Regions from separate parts of the Erwinia sp. AK-PDG3-5 genome, predicted to be linked through region 2. Evidence: predicted binding sites of a transcription regulator. Region 2 holds the regulator's gene; each other region holds the start of a gene.

Region 1 (3,126 bases), 2.3 Mb from region 2:
CGACGGGCGGCATTTCGCCGGCGAACTACCGTGACTATCTGGCGCTGAAAAGCGTGCTCTGTATTGGTGGTTCCTGGCTGGTTCCGGCTGATGCGCTGGAAGCAAGGGATTACGATCGTATCACCCAGCTGGCCAGAGAAGCGGTAGCGGGCGCGCGATAAGACGTCAGATCAGGCATAAAACAAAAGGGATGGCACAGGCCATCCCTTTTTTGTTGGTACGAAAGCGCGGTTATCCGCTGACTTTCACACCGGCTGCACAGGCAATCGCGCGCTGTACCGCGTCATCGATGTTCTCGCCCGTGGCCAGCGCCACGCCCAGACGGCGCTTACCCCGGACTTCCGGTTTGCCGAACAGACGAACCTGCAGACCGGCGCCCAGCACGCCACCCAGATTGGCAAACTGCACGTTATCGCTGTCCAGTTCCGGCAGGATCACCGCAGATGCGGCGGCGCCGTACTGACGAATGCCCCCGATCGGCAGACCGAGGAAGGCACGCACGTGCAGGGCAAATTCGGACAGGTCCTGAGAAATCAGCGTCACCATGCCGGTGTCGTGTGGGCGAGGGGAAACTTCGCTGAACACCACCTCATCACCACAGACAAACAGCTCAACACCAAACAGGCCGTGGCCGCCCAGTGCCTTAACCACTTCTTCGGCAATCTGCTCAGCACGTTGTAGCGCGAGGGCGCTCATCTGCTGCGGCTGCCAGGATTCACGGTAGTCGCCATCTTCCTGACGGTGGCCAATCGGCGCGCAGAAGTGAATGCCATCAACCGCGCTGATGGTCAGCAGGGTGATTTCGAAATCAAACTTCACCACACCTTCAACGATCACCCGGCCTGCACCGGCACGTCCGCCTTGCTGCGCGTATTCCCAGGCGGCATCCAACTGTGACGCTTCGCGGATAAAGCTCTGGCCTTTACCTGACGAGCTCATCACCGGCTTCACAATGCACGGGAAGCCAATTTCATCAGCCGCCTGATTAAACGCCTGCTGGCTGTCGGCAAAGCGGTAGGTCGAGGTAGGTAACGCCAGCTCTTCTGCCGCCAGGCGACGGATGCCTTCACGGTTCATGGTCAGGCGGGCAGCGCGGGCGGTTGGCACCACGTGTTGACCCTGTTTTTCCAGCTCAATCAGCATATCGGTGGCGATGGCTTCAATTTCCGGCACGATATAATCCGGGCGTTCCAGCGCAACCAGCGCTTTTAACGCCTCGCCATCCAGCATATTAATCACATGACTGCGGTGTGCCACATGCATGGCAGGCGCATCGGCATAGCGATCGACGGCAATCACTTCAACACCAAGACGCTGGCATTCCAGCGCCACTTCTTTGCCCAGTTCACCTGAACCTAACAGCATTACGCGGGTTGCGGCAGGGCGCAGCGCGGTACCAAGAGTGGTCATAATCTCTACCTGATTGGATGGAAAAAACGCGCGAAGTATAAACGAAAACGATTGCGCGTACATCCGCTTTCCAGGGTTGAGCGAAAAAGAGACGTCTGATATACTGTATAAAAATACAGTTAACTGAGGTGTGGATTATGCCTGTTGAAATCAAATATGTTGTCGTCAGAAAAGGTGAGGAAAAGATGACATTCGCCAGTAAGAAAGAAGCCGACGCGTACGATAAAATGCTCGATATGGCAGAGGCCTTTTCTGATTGGTTGAGCGTGGCACCTCTGGGCATGGAAGAAGAGCAGCGTGAAGCGCTGGGCATGTTCCTCGCAGAAAATAAAGATGCCGTGCAGCATATTCTGCGTACCAGCAAGATGCCTGAAGCGAGCGAGTCCTCCGCCGCTGGCAATGATGCTGAACCGAACGTTGAACAAGACACTGCTGAAGCTGCAGCAGAAGAACCGGCTGAAGAGTCTGATGCGCAAGAGCCGGAAGCCGTAACGGGTAAAGCGGCCAAAGCAAAATCGGCTACACGAACCGTTAAAGCTGCCTGATCCTTTTTTCTTCATCACAGCCTGTGGCGCGAAGGGTATTTTTCCCCCTTTGCGCCATATAACCTTGCTTTAACTCTTCCCTGTTAGTGACTTGCTTCACCGGCTACCGTTAACGATCGCCGCCGGATAATACCTTTTTCAATGACTGCAGCGCTTTGTTGGCCACCTCTGCCGGCGGCAGTTGATGATAACAATCGCTGAACACTTCCAGTCCTATCGGGCCTGAATAGCCTTGCTGATGCAGATAGTCAGCCAGGGATGAAAGCGGGAAATTTCCTTCGGCTGGCAATAAACGCTGATGGCGTGCCACATCCACCAGACGATCGTGGTTGGGAAGGGTAACCAGGTCTGACAGCTGGACCAGGAAGATCTTATCCATCGGAATCCCCGCCAGATCGTCCACCGTCCGGTTCAGCACGAAAATGTGAAACGCATCCACCACTAGTCCAAGATTGGGTTCATTGACCTTTTGCACCAGTTGCCAGGCCGCGGCCGTGTTGTTGATATGCGTGCTCCATGCCATGGCTTCAAAGGCCACGCGCAGGCCACGTTTGCCTGCCTGACGGGCCAGCCAGCGTATATCTTCCTCTTCCCGATCTGCAATGCAGCCCTGATGGGTAGATGCAGGCGTCAGTAAGGTTGTTGCGCCCAGTTCAACGGCGGTATCCAGCATCTGCAGGGCTTCCTGGCGTTTACTCTCTCGCTGATCGTCTGGGGCGCCGTCAAAATCCAGCAGCACCTGGTAATCCGTCATGGCCAGGCCGTGGTTATCCAGTAATCTGGCCACATCACTGGCATCGCCGCTGGCTGCCTCCACGTCCTGACGCCAGAGCTCAACCTGATCAAACCCGGCCTGGCTGGCGGCCTTCAACTTCTCTTCCGTGCTGCCGCCAAGCAAAACCGTATTGATAAACAGCGGATTATTATTGAATCTCATGATGATTTTTCCCTTACGCTGGTGCTTTAAAAAAAATAAATCCTGTCGATTCAGCCGCCACTTTTGGCGAAGCATTATGAACCAGAAGGTTCGACTGGTGGGGCAAGTATAGCTGACGGCTTAGCATCAGCTGACCGTGAAGGTTTTCCAGGCTTTTCCTGCTTTGACGCTTCTTGACGCAAGTCGCTCTATGCTGGTTGTTTTCCGCTGAAGAAGGAAAGGCAATGAGTAACT
Region 2 (3,126 bases):
GTCATGGATAAACACATGACGTGGCAAAACCGTACCGTCGATTTCCAGCGGATCTAAAGGATCGGGCAGATCCTGTTTACGGCATTGCTCACGCAACGCCAGCAGATCGGCCTTTGAATCATAAGGCAGCACATACATAATAGGGCGCGATGTATCCAGCGCCAGCTCGGAAACCGGCTCGGCGGGAATCGCTTTACTTTTTACCAGGAATTTTACTGGTAAATTCAATAAGTTATAATATAAGTTACGCCAACCTGACATAGATACCATGAAGCCTCTTGTTAGCAAAGCGCCGCAAGCATACCAGAAAGCGCCAGTGAGATCTGTGGTGTTGCAAAATGTGCGCCACCCAGACATTGACGTTAAACATCTCAAAGGGTTCCCTGATTATGGCAAATAACGTCACCGGATTGACTCGCATCATTAATGCAGCCGGTTATTCGTGGAAAGGAATACGCGCCGCCTGGCAAAACGAAGCGGCTTTTCGCCAGGAAGCGGTGGCCGGCATTGTCGCGGTGATTGTGGCGTGCTGGCTGGATGTGGACGCCGTCACCCGGGTGCTGCTGATTGGGTCGGTGATGTTGGTGATCATTGTTGAAATCCTTAACAGCGCGCTGGAAGCGGTGGTCGACCGCATTGGCAGCGAGATGCATCCTTTATCGGGTCGCGCCAAAGATATGGGCTCCGCTGCCGTCTTGCTGACGATATTACTCGCTGTTTTCGTCTGGGTAATGCTGCTAATTCCCTGATTACGGCGCGTTTTCCATAATCTGACAAACTGCTGTTTTTTCCGCATCTTTAGGTTTTCAACGCACAAATACCTGTATATACTCACAGCTGACTGTATAAACAACCAGGGGGCGGGATGAAAGCACTAACTGCAAGGCAGCAGCAGGTCTATGACCTGATACGCGACCACATTAACCAGACCGGCATGCCACCGACGCGGGCAGAAATCGCTGCACAGCTCGGTTTCCGTTCCCCGAATGCGGCTGAAGAGCATCTCAAAGCGCTGGCACGTAAAGGCGTGATCGAGATTGTTTCCGGCGCCTCTCGCGGTATCCGTCTGATGATGGAAGAAGAGGAAGGGTTGCCGCTGATTGGCCGTGTCGCCGCAGGTGAACCTTTGCTGGCGCAAGAGCACATTGAAGGCCACTACAAGGTGGATCCTGAACTGTTCAAGCCGGGCGCCGACTTCCTGCTGCGTGTTAGCGGCATGTCGATGAAAGATATCGGGATTATGGACGGCGATCTGTTAGCTGTGCACAAGACTCAGGATGTGCGTAACGGCCAGGTCGTGGTAGCGCGCATTGACGATGAGGTGACGGTAAAGCGCCTTAAAAAGCAGGGCAATATCGTGCATCTGCTGCCTGAAAACGGCGAATTCCAACCGATCGTGGTCGATCTGCGCTTGCAGACCCTGTCGATTGAAGGTCTGGCCGTCGGTGTAATCCGCAACGGCAACTGGCTGTAAACGCCTGACCTTAACGCGCTGCTTTCGCGGCGCGTTTCTCTTTTGGTAAGCTGTATGCCTTATTGACTGGCATATTCAGCTTGCGTGATGCTTTTAAGCCAGTCGCACAGTGGATGACCATGCGATTATTTTCTCCCTCAGATAACCAACTCTGGCGGCTGGCGCTGCCAATGATCCTGTCGAATATCTCCGTGCCCTTGCTGGGCCTGGTGGATACCGCGGTCATTGGTCACCTTGACAGTCCTTCCTACCTCGGCGGCGTTGCCGTGGGCACTACCGCGACCAGCTTCCTGTTTATGCTGCTGCTGTTCCTGCGGATGAGCACCACCGGATTAACGGCGCAGGCCTTTGGTGCGGGTGATAAACCTGCGCTGGCACGTGCACTGATGCAACCGCTATTGATTGCCCTGGCGGCTGGCCTGCTGTTCATTCTGCTGAAATCCCCGCTTAACCACCTGGCGCTCTCTGTCGTGGGTGGCGATCCTGCCGTGCTGCATCAGGCCACCCTGTTCATGAATATCCGCTGGTTAAGTGCACCTGCGACGCTTGCCAACCTGGTATTACTGGGCTGGCTGCTGGGCGTACAGTATGCCCGTGCACCGGTGATCCTGCTGGTTGTGGGAAACCTGGTCAACATCGTGCTGGATCTGTGGTTCGTGATGGGGCTGGGCTGGGGCGTACAGGGTGCGGCGGCGGCCACGGCGATTGCAGAATACGTCACGCTGGCGATTGGGCTGGTGATGGTCTGGCGGGTGCTGAAACTGCGGGGCATTTCGCTGCCGATGCTGAAAACCGCCTGGCAGGGCAATTTCGGCCGGCTGCTGCGGCTGAATCGCGACATTATGTTGCGCTCTTTACTGCTGCAACTGTGCTTTGTTTCGTTGACGATATTGGGGGCGCGGCTGGGCAGTGAGGTCGTCGCCGTCAACGCCGTATTGCTGATGTTCCTGACCTTCACCGCTTACGCGCTGGACGGCTTTGCCTATGCGGTAGAAGCCTGCTCCGGCGAAGCCTATGGGGCAAAGGACGCAAAAAGGTTGCTGCTGATTTGGCACGCGGCCTGCCGTCAGGCAGGACTGGTGGCGCTGGCCTTCTCGATTATCTATGGACTGACCGGCACGCATATTGTTGCCTTACTGACCTCCATCCCTGAGCTGCAGCAGCAGGCTGACACCTATCTGTTCTGGCAGATTGTCCTGCCGGTCTGCGGGGTCTGGTGTTATCTGCTGGATGGCATGTTTATTGGTGCTACGCGCGCCAGTGAAATGCGCAATGGCATGCTGATTGCGGCACTGGGCTACGGCGCGACGCTGTTCACCGTGCCGGCGTTAGGCAACCATGGTCTGTGGCTGGCCGTTACCGTGTTCCTGCTGCTGCGTGGGCTGACGTTGTGGCTCATCTGGCGCAGGCACTGGCGCAACAACAGTTGGTTTGCGGGCTGAAATAATTCGTTACACCCACCTGCCGCTTCGTTATCTGCTGATCTCCCTGCCTTTTTTCACTTTTCGCTGTCACTTTTAGCTAAAAATGTGGCTTTATCTTTCGCCATTACGGGCAAACTCGCCATCATCTACTACAATTATCTGTACGTTAAGCAGTTAAGCAGCGTTTTATGTTGCTGCTGTGTGGTCTGCAAAGACGAAATCCCTAAA
Region 3 (3,126 bases), 1.3 Mb from region 2:
CCATAGCGTTGCTGCTGTTGTTCAGCAAACTGACGAGCCAATGCAGCCTGTTGCAGAGCGGCTTCATCATCTTCAGCGAACTCTTCGCCATAGCGCGTCTGCTGCTGAGCCATAAAGGCCTCGCGCAGATGGGCCTCTTCAAACTCCATCGCATCTTCATCCGCAGCGGGCAGAGTGGCGGAGGTGGATCCCAGCAGTTCCTGCTCTTCTTTCGCCTTCTCTTCAGCCATACGCTGAGAAGGCAATTTGATGCCATAAGAAGCCAGTTCACGACGCGTTGGCAATTTAACCGGGTTAGGACGCGGCAATGCCGGGCCGATGCCCTGCTTAACCTGAGGGTTAAGCGGCGCCTCACTGGTCGCACTGAATCCCGGCATAAACGGCGCGGACGCTGCCGCGACTTTAGCCGCAGCTACGATACCCTGCGTGCCAGCAGCCATATCGGTTGGCTGAGTGGACTGCGGAGCAGAGAAGTCGAATGGTGAAGAACTGTCTCGCCAGTTCCCCATGCGTGGCCCTTCATCTTCGTCATCCACCTGCACTGAAGGTGCAGGTGTAGTCTCCTCCGGCATTTCAAAGCGGTAAAGTTCAGGCGTTTGTGCTACTGGCATAGACGTAACAGGCTCGGCAGTCGCCGCCTGAGCAGGAGCATAAGCAGGCTCAGCGGGGACTTGCGCAGGCTTAACCCTGGCGACCGGAGAAACCGGGGCAGCAGGAGCCGCTTCAGCATGAGCAGCCGCAGCCAATGGCGCCGCAGCTGCAGCCGATTTGCTCAGAAGCGGATCGTTGTCCGCTTCTTCATGCTCATCATCCTGCAGTATTTTCTTCGGCGCAGACAGCAGCACATCATCTTCTTCGCCGCGGGCGCTTTGCTTCAGAACAGGCGTAGCCGTAGCCGCTTCGCCCTGTTCGTCTTCATCATCATGCCAGCGCTCATCGTTACGCGAACGATTACTGGCAAAGGTCAGCACGCCCATCACCACACCACCGATTTTCTCAGCGATAGTGAGCCAGGACCAACCGGTATAGAGCGTTAATCCCGCAGCCCAGATGCACAGCAGCGTCAAGGTGCCGCCGGCGCTGCTGAACCATGGCGCCATGGCATTACTCAGCAGGCTGCCAATCACGCCACCCGAGGCGAAGTACCAAATGTCATCAGCATTCAACGCCGCAAGGCCGCATGAGGTGATAACCAAAGCCAGCACGCCAATCAGGCGCAGAGCGACTGCGAAGTAATCAATGAATTCCTGAGAGTGGCGCTGTCGGAAAGTAATCCAACAAAGGCCCAAAATGACCGGAGGAATGGCATAGGCCATCACACCAAAAATGAAGAACAGGGTATCCGCAAGCCAGGCGCCAATGCCGCCGCCCACATTGTGGATAGGTTCATGCCAGGCGGTCTGGGACCAGCTGGGATCGGAAGGATTGAAGCTCACCAACGCTGCCATCAGATAAACGGCAAAAAGAGCCACAACAATCAACAACGCTTCGAGCAGACGACGCCCACTGCTAAGCGGTTGCAAGGATACTTCTTTATCTTCTGTGTATTCCTGGCTCAAGAGTACTCTCCAGGGGCCTGTAAACTATGGAGGCAACAGCGCCGGGCGAGCCCGACGCTGAACCTGTATGAATTCACAGGAGTGTACCGAAAACTATCAGGTTTTGCACCTGCCCTGTGTTACCGCGTTTTAATGACTAAGCGGTTACTTTGTTTCACTTCTTCCATGACGACATAGGTCCGCGTATCGTTCACGCCTGGCAGACGTAGCAGGGTCTCGCCCAGTAATTTACGGTAAGCCGACATATCAGGAACACGGGTTTTCAGCAGATAGTCAAAATCGCCTGAAACAAGATGACACTCTTGAGTTTCCTCAAGTTTTTGTACGGCGGCGTTAAATTGCTCAAACACATCCGGTGCGCCACGATTCAGAGTAATCTCAACGAATACCAGCAGTGACGCGTCCAGATAGTGTGGATTCAACTGCGCGGTATAACCAAGGATAAATCCCTGGCGCTCGAGGCGACGGACACGTTCAAGGCAGGGTGTCGGGGATAAACCCACACTCTTGGAAAGATCGACGTTAGAAATTCGACCATTCTTTTGCAGTTCGTTAAGGATGTTGCGGTCGATCCTGTCCAGATCTTTACCAGGTCGTTTTTTATTGTCTACCATTATTATTGTCTCTCTTAATGCCTTCCCTTTACTTGCCATACCCTGGCGCATTCGATGTGCAGGGTTGTTCTAAGTGAAGTCAGGAGCCTGCTGCGCTTCTTGCAAAACGCCCATCCGTATGACGCATGTTGTCTGTCCACACCATGCGTCATGACCAATGACAGACTGAGTTTATTCGGCCAGCGTGCCAAAACATGGAATGAAAATCTGTTTTGCCAGCCTAAATCCCCTCTGCTTCCTACACTGTTTTCGCAAAAGCGCAGCCGATTGTCAAAGCAAAACAACTAAAACCAGTACAACATGCCAGAAGTATCGCTGCGTGACTGTTTTTAAATGGATATTTTCAGGGCATTGCACTGTCAGGCGTCAGCGTTTGCCCCAAAATAGCGCACAACTCGCCCGCAAGGTGAAAGGGTCCATTGGTCAAACCTTTCGCAGTCATCGTTAACAAAATCGCAGAATGCTTTTGTTGCCGCGTTAAATTCCCTACAATCGAAAAATGTTTGCCAGACAAATAATGAGGGTCTCATGAGCACGGCCAAACACAGTAAATTACTTATCCTGGGCTCAGGCCCGGCTGGTTACACCGCTGCCGTTTACGCAGCGCGCGCCAATTTGAATCCGGTTTTAATCACCGGCCTGGAAAAAGGCGGTCAGTTGACCACCACCACCGAAGTTGAAAACTGGCCGGGTGACCCGAACGATCTGACCGGGCCGGCGTTGATGGAACGTATGCAGGAGCATGCAGAGAAATTCAACACCGAGATCATTTTCGACCACATTCATACGGTCGATCTGCAGACGCGCCCGTTCAGATTAACCGGTGACAGCGCGGAATATACTGCTGATGCTTTGATCATCGCTACCGGCGCCTCTGCCCGCTATCTGGGCTTGCCGTCAGAAGAAGCGTTCAAAGGACGCGGCGTTTCAGCCTGTGCAACCTGCGATGGTTT
Region 4 (3,126 bases), 1.2 Mb from region 2:
TCAGACGATGGATCAGATTGCCCATCTCCTCTTCCAGCCACGGCGACATGCCTTCGGTTGGCTCATCAAGGATCAACAGCTTAGGTTGCAATACCAGCGCTCTGGCCAGTGCCAGTTGTTGCTGCTGCTCAATCTGTAAATCGCCGCTGCGCTGATGGCGCAGGGAGTAGAGGGCAGGAAACAGGTCATAGACCATCTGCGGGATAGCCCGGTGGCGTTCCAGACCCGCGCCGGCCAGCAGGGCAATTTGCAGGTTATCTTCCACGCTAAGCTGGGAGAAAAGCTGTCGTCCTTGCGGCACATAGCCAATGCCCAGCGCAGCCCGTTGCTCCATCGGCTGTAGCAGCAGATCCTGCGGCGGGCGGTTGGCTTCCTGCCAGGTCATCGAACCGCTGTTAATCGGCAGATGGCCCATGATGCAGTTGACCAGCGTGGTTTTTCCCATGCCGGGACGTCCCAGTACGCCGGTACAGGTGCCAGGGGCGAGATCCAGATCAACATCCCACAGGATGTGATTTTGTCCATAAAATTGGTTGATTGAACGTAAGCTGAGCATCTGACACTCTCCTCCAGACAGTTTTCGATCGCACCTGGTTGCATCCGCTCTACGTCGTGTGGCAAACAGTCGTCAACGTCTCCTGCGAGACGCCTGCGGCTTTGTGCTCCTCGCTCTGGTGTTATGAAAGCGTGAGGCGGTTAGACAGAGTCTTGCAATTGGCAGGCCAACCTGGCAAAAGTCTCAGAAAACGCCCGCCCGCCTGATGATTAGCACCAGTAATTAGTAATAAAACTTAAACAATTGCCCGGGGTAATATTCCGCTGCACTTTGTCAGTGCTATGGACGAATCATTTCTGGTGCAGTTGCCTGTCTCAGTGGCAACCCGCGACTGTCATCAAAGTGAAAAAAACGTCGAAATAGGGCTAGCGGCAACGGGGGAAATATGCCTTTCAGGACCATTAATCCTCAAGCGTCAGGCGAAAATAATGCAAAAAAAAATATTTGCGGCCCCGTTCTCAGGGCAATGACGTTTTATACACATCAGACGGCTCGGGCGCTCAAATCAGTTATCCACCATTCCTGTGGATAACCATGTGCATGAGCGTCTGAAAACTTACGGCAGGCGAGAGCGGACGCGGGTTGAGCACGAGTTGACGCGAAACTCATCTCTGAGCGCAAAGGGTGATTTATCAATATGTTAGTTAAAATCAAGCACCCGAAAAATCTCAGTTGCCTGGCCCGCCGCATTTTGTCAGTGCTGCTTGACAAATGTTAAAGCGCTTCCTCTTTTGGGGATAACCTGTCCGACCTGCCGCATTGCTGATTGCCCATTGGGTCAGCAAAGGGCATCGCTGAACGCATAAGCAATATCTTGCAAAATTACTGTAATTATATCCAGTCTTTTTTTCTGGTAAATTCGCAGTAGCAGAGTAAAATTAGGATCCTGTTCGCGTCATTCATTACCAGGTAGCCACTCAATGAGCAAAGTCTTTAAACTCAACTCCGAATTCAAACCCGCTGGTGACCAGCCCGAGGCGATCCGTCGTCTGGAAGAGGGGCTGGAAGACGGGCTGGCGCACCAGACGCTGCTCGGGGTAACCGGCTCAGGTAAAACCTTCACCGTGGCCAACGTGATTGCCGACTTAAACCGGCCAACCATGGTGCTGGCACCGAATAAAACGCTGGCGGCGCAGCTGTACGGCGAAATGAAAGAGTTCTTCCCGGATAACGCGGTGGAGTACTTCGTCTCTTACTACGACTACTATCAGCCGGAAGCGTATGTGCCCAGTTCCGACACCTTTATCGAAAAGGATGCCTCGGTAAACGAACATATCGAGCAGATGCGTCTGTCAGCAACCAAAGCGCTGCTGGAGCGACGGGATGTGATTGTGGTCGCCTCGGTGTCGGCCATCTATGGTCTGGGCGATCCTGACCTGTATCTGAAGATGATGCTTCACCTGACCCGTGGCATGGTGATCGATCAGCGTTCTATCCTGCGCCGTCTGTCGGAATTGCAGTATTCCCGCAACGATCAGGCGTTCCAGCGCGGCACCTTCCGCGTGCGCGGCGAAGTGATTGATATCTTCCCGGCGGAATCGGACGATTATGCGCTGCGCGTCGAACTGTTTGACGAAGAGGTTGAGCGTCTGTCGATCTTCGATCCGCTCACCGGGCAGGTCACTTCCGTGGTCCCGCGCTACACAATCTACCCGAAAACCCACTACGTGACCCCGCGCGAGCGCATTTTGCAGGCGATGGAAGAGATCAAAGTTGAGTTGGCCGACCGGCGCAAGGTGCTGCTGAACAACAACAAGCTGCTGGAAGAGCAGCGCATCTCTCAGCGTACCCAGTTCGATCTGGAGATGATGAACGAGCTGGGCTACTGCTCCGGTATTGAGAACTACTCGCGCTATCTCTCCGCGCGCGGGCCGGGGGAAGCGCCGCCAACCCTGTTTGACTATTTACCGGCGGACGGCCTGCTGGTGGTCGACGAATCCCACGTCACCATTCCGCAAATCGGCGGGATGTACAAAGGCGACCGCGCGCGTAAAGAGACGCTGGTGGAATACGGTTTTCGTCTGCCTTCGGCGCTGGATAACCGCCCAATGAAGTTCGAAGAGTTTGAGGCGCTGGCGCCGCAGACCATTTATGTCTCGGCAACGCCGGGTAAATATGAGCTGGAGAAATCCGGCGGTGAAGTGATCGATCAGGTGGTGCGCCCAACCGGCCTGCTGGATCCGCTGATCGAAGTGCGTCCGGTCAGCACTCAGGTGGATGACCTGCTGTCTGAGATTCGTAAACGCGTGGCAATCAATGAGCGCGTGCTGGTGACGGTGTTAACCAAACGTATGGCCGAGGATCTCACCGAGTATCTGGAAGAGCACGGTGAGCGGGTGCGTTACCTGCATTCGGATATCGACACCGTCGAGCGCGTGGAGATCATCCGTGACCTGCGTCTGGGCGAGTTTGATGTGCTGGTCGGCATCAACTTACTGCGAGAAGGTCTGGATATGCCGGAAGTGTCGCTGGTGGCGATTCTGGATGCTGATAAAGAGGGCTTCCTGCGTTCCGACCGCTCGCTGATCCAGACCATTGGTCGCGCCGCGCGTAACCTGAACGGTAAGGCC

What was found. The regulator LexA, encoded in region 2, represses DNA repair genes until DNA is damaged. The targets are predictions, from matches to a motif close to TNCTGTATGTACATACAGNA.
Region 1: a site for LexA is predicted at 1,512-1,531, ahead of AC1UKS_RS09630 (YebG family protein). Genes of this name have one in related genera too.
Region 3: a site for LexA is predicted at 1,621-1,640, ahead of AC1UKS_RS14275 (DNA translocase FtsK 4TM domain-containing protein). Genes of this name have one in related genera too.
Region 4: a site for LexA is predicted at 1,380-1,399, ahead of uvrB (excinuclease ABC subunit UvrB). Genes of this name have one in related genera too.

The regions. Positions count from the first base shown of each region.
Region 1 covers NZ_CM165967.1:2,093,156-2,096,281, forward strand. The annotation lists gene AC1UKS_RS09620 (bifunctional 4-hydroxy-2-oxoglutarate aldolase/2-dehydro-3-deoxy-phosphogluconate aldolase) at 1-161, shown strand, start outside; gene purT (formate-dependent phosphoribosylglycinamide formyltransferase) at 232-1,410, opposite strand; gene AC1UKS_RS09630 (YebG family protein) at 1,548-1,955, shown strand; gene AC1UKS_RS09635 (sugar phosphate isomerase/epimerase family protein) at 2,065-2,892, opposite strand; gene AC1UKS_RS09640 (tellurite resistance TerB family protein) at 3,117-3,126, shown strand, end outside.
Region 2 covers NZ_CM165967.1:4,422,190-4,425,315, reverse strand. The annotation lists gene plsB (glycerol-3-phosphate 1-O-acyltransferase PlsB) at 1-261, opposite strand, end outside; gene AC1UKS_RS20690 (diacylglycerol kinase) at 390-749, shown strand; gene lexA (transcriptional repressor LexA) at 866-1,474, shown strand; gene dinF (MATE family efflux transporter DinF) at 1,594-2,916, shown strand.
Region 3 covers NZ_CM165967.1:3,088,307-3,091,432, forward strand. The annotation lists gene AC1UKS_RS14275 (DNA translocase FtsK 4TM domain-containing protein) at 1-1,559, opposite strand, end outside; gene lrp (leucine-responsive transcriptional regulator Lrp) at 1,679-2,173, opposite strand; gene trxB (thioredoxin-disulfide reductase) at 2,702-3,126, shown strand, end outside.
Region 4 covers NZ_CM165967.1:3,247,104-3,250,229, reverse strand. The annotation lists gene AC1UKS_RS15025 (ABC transporter ATP-binding protein) at 1-556, opposite strand, end outside; gene uvrB (excinuclease ABC subunit UvrB) at 1,477-3,126, shown strand, end outside.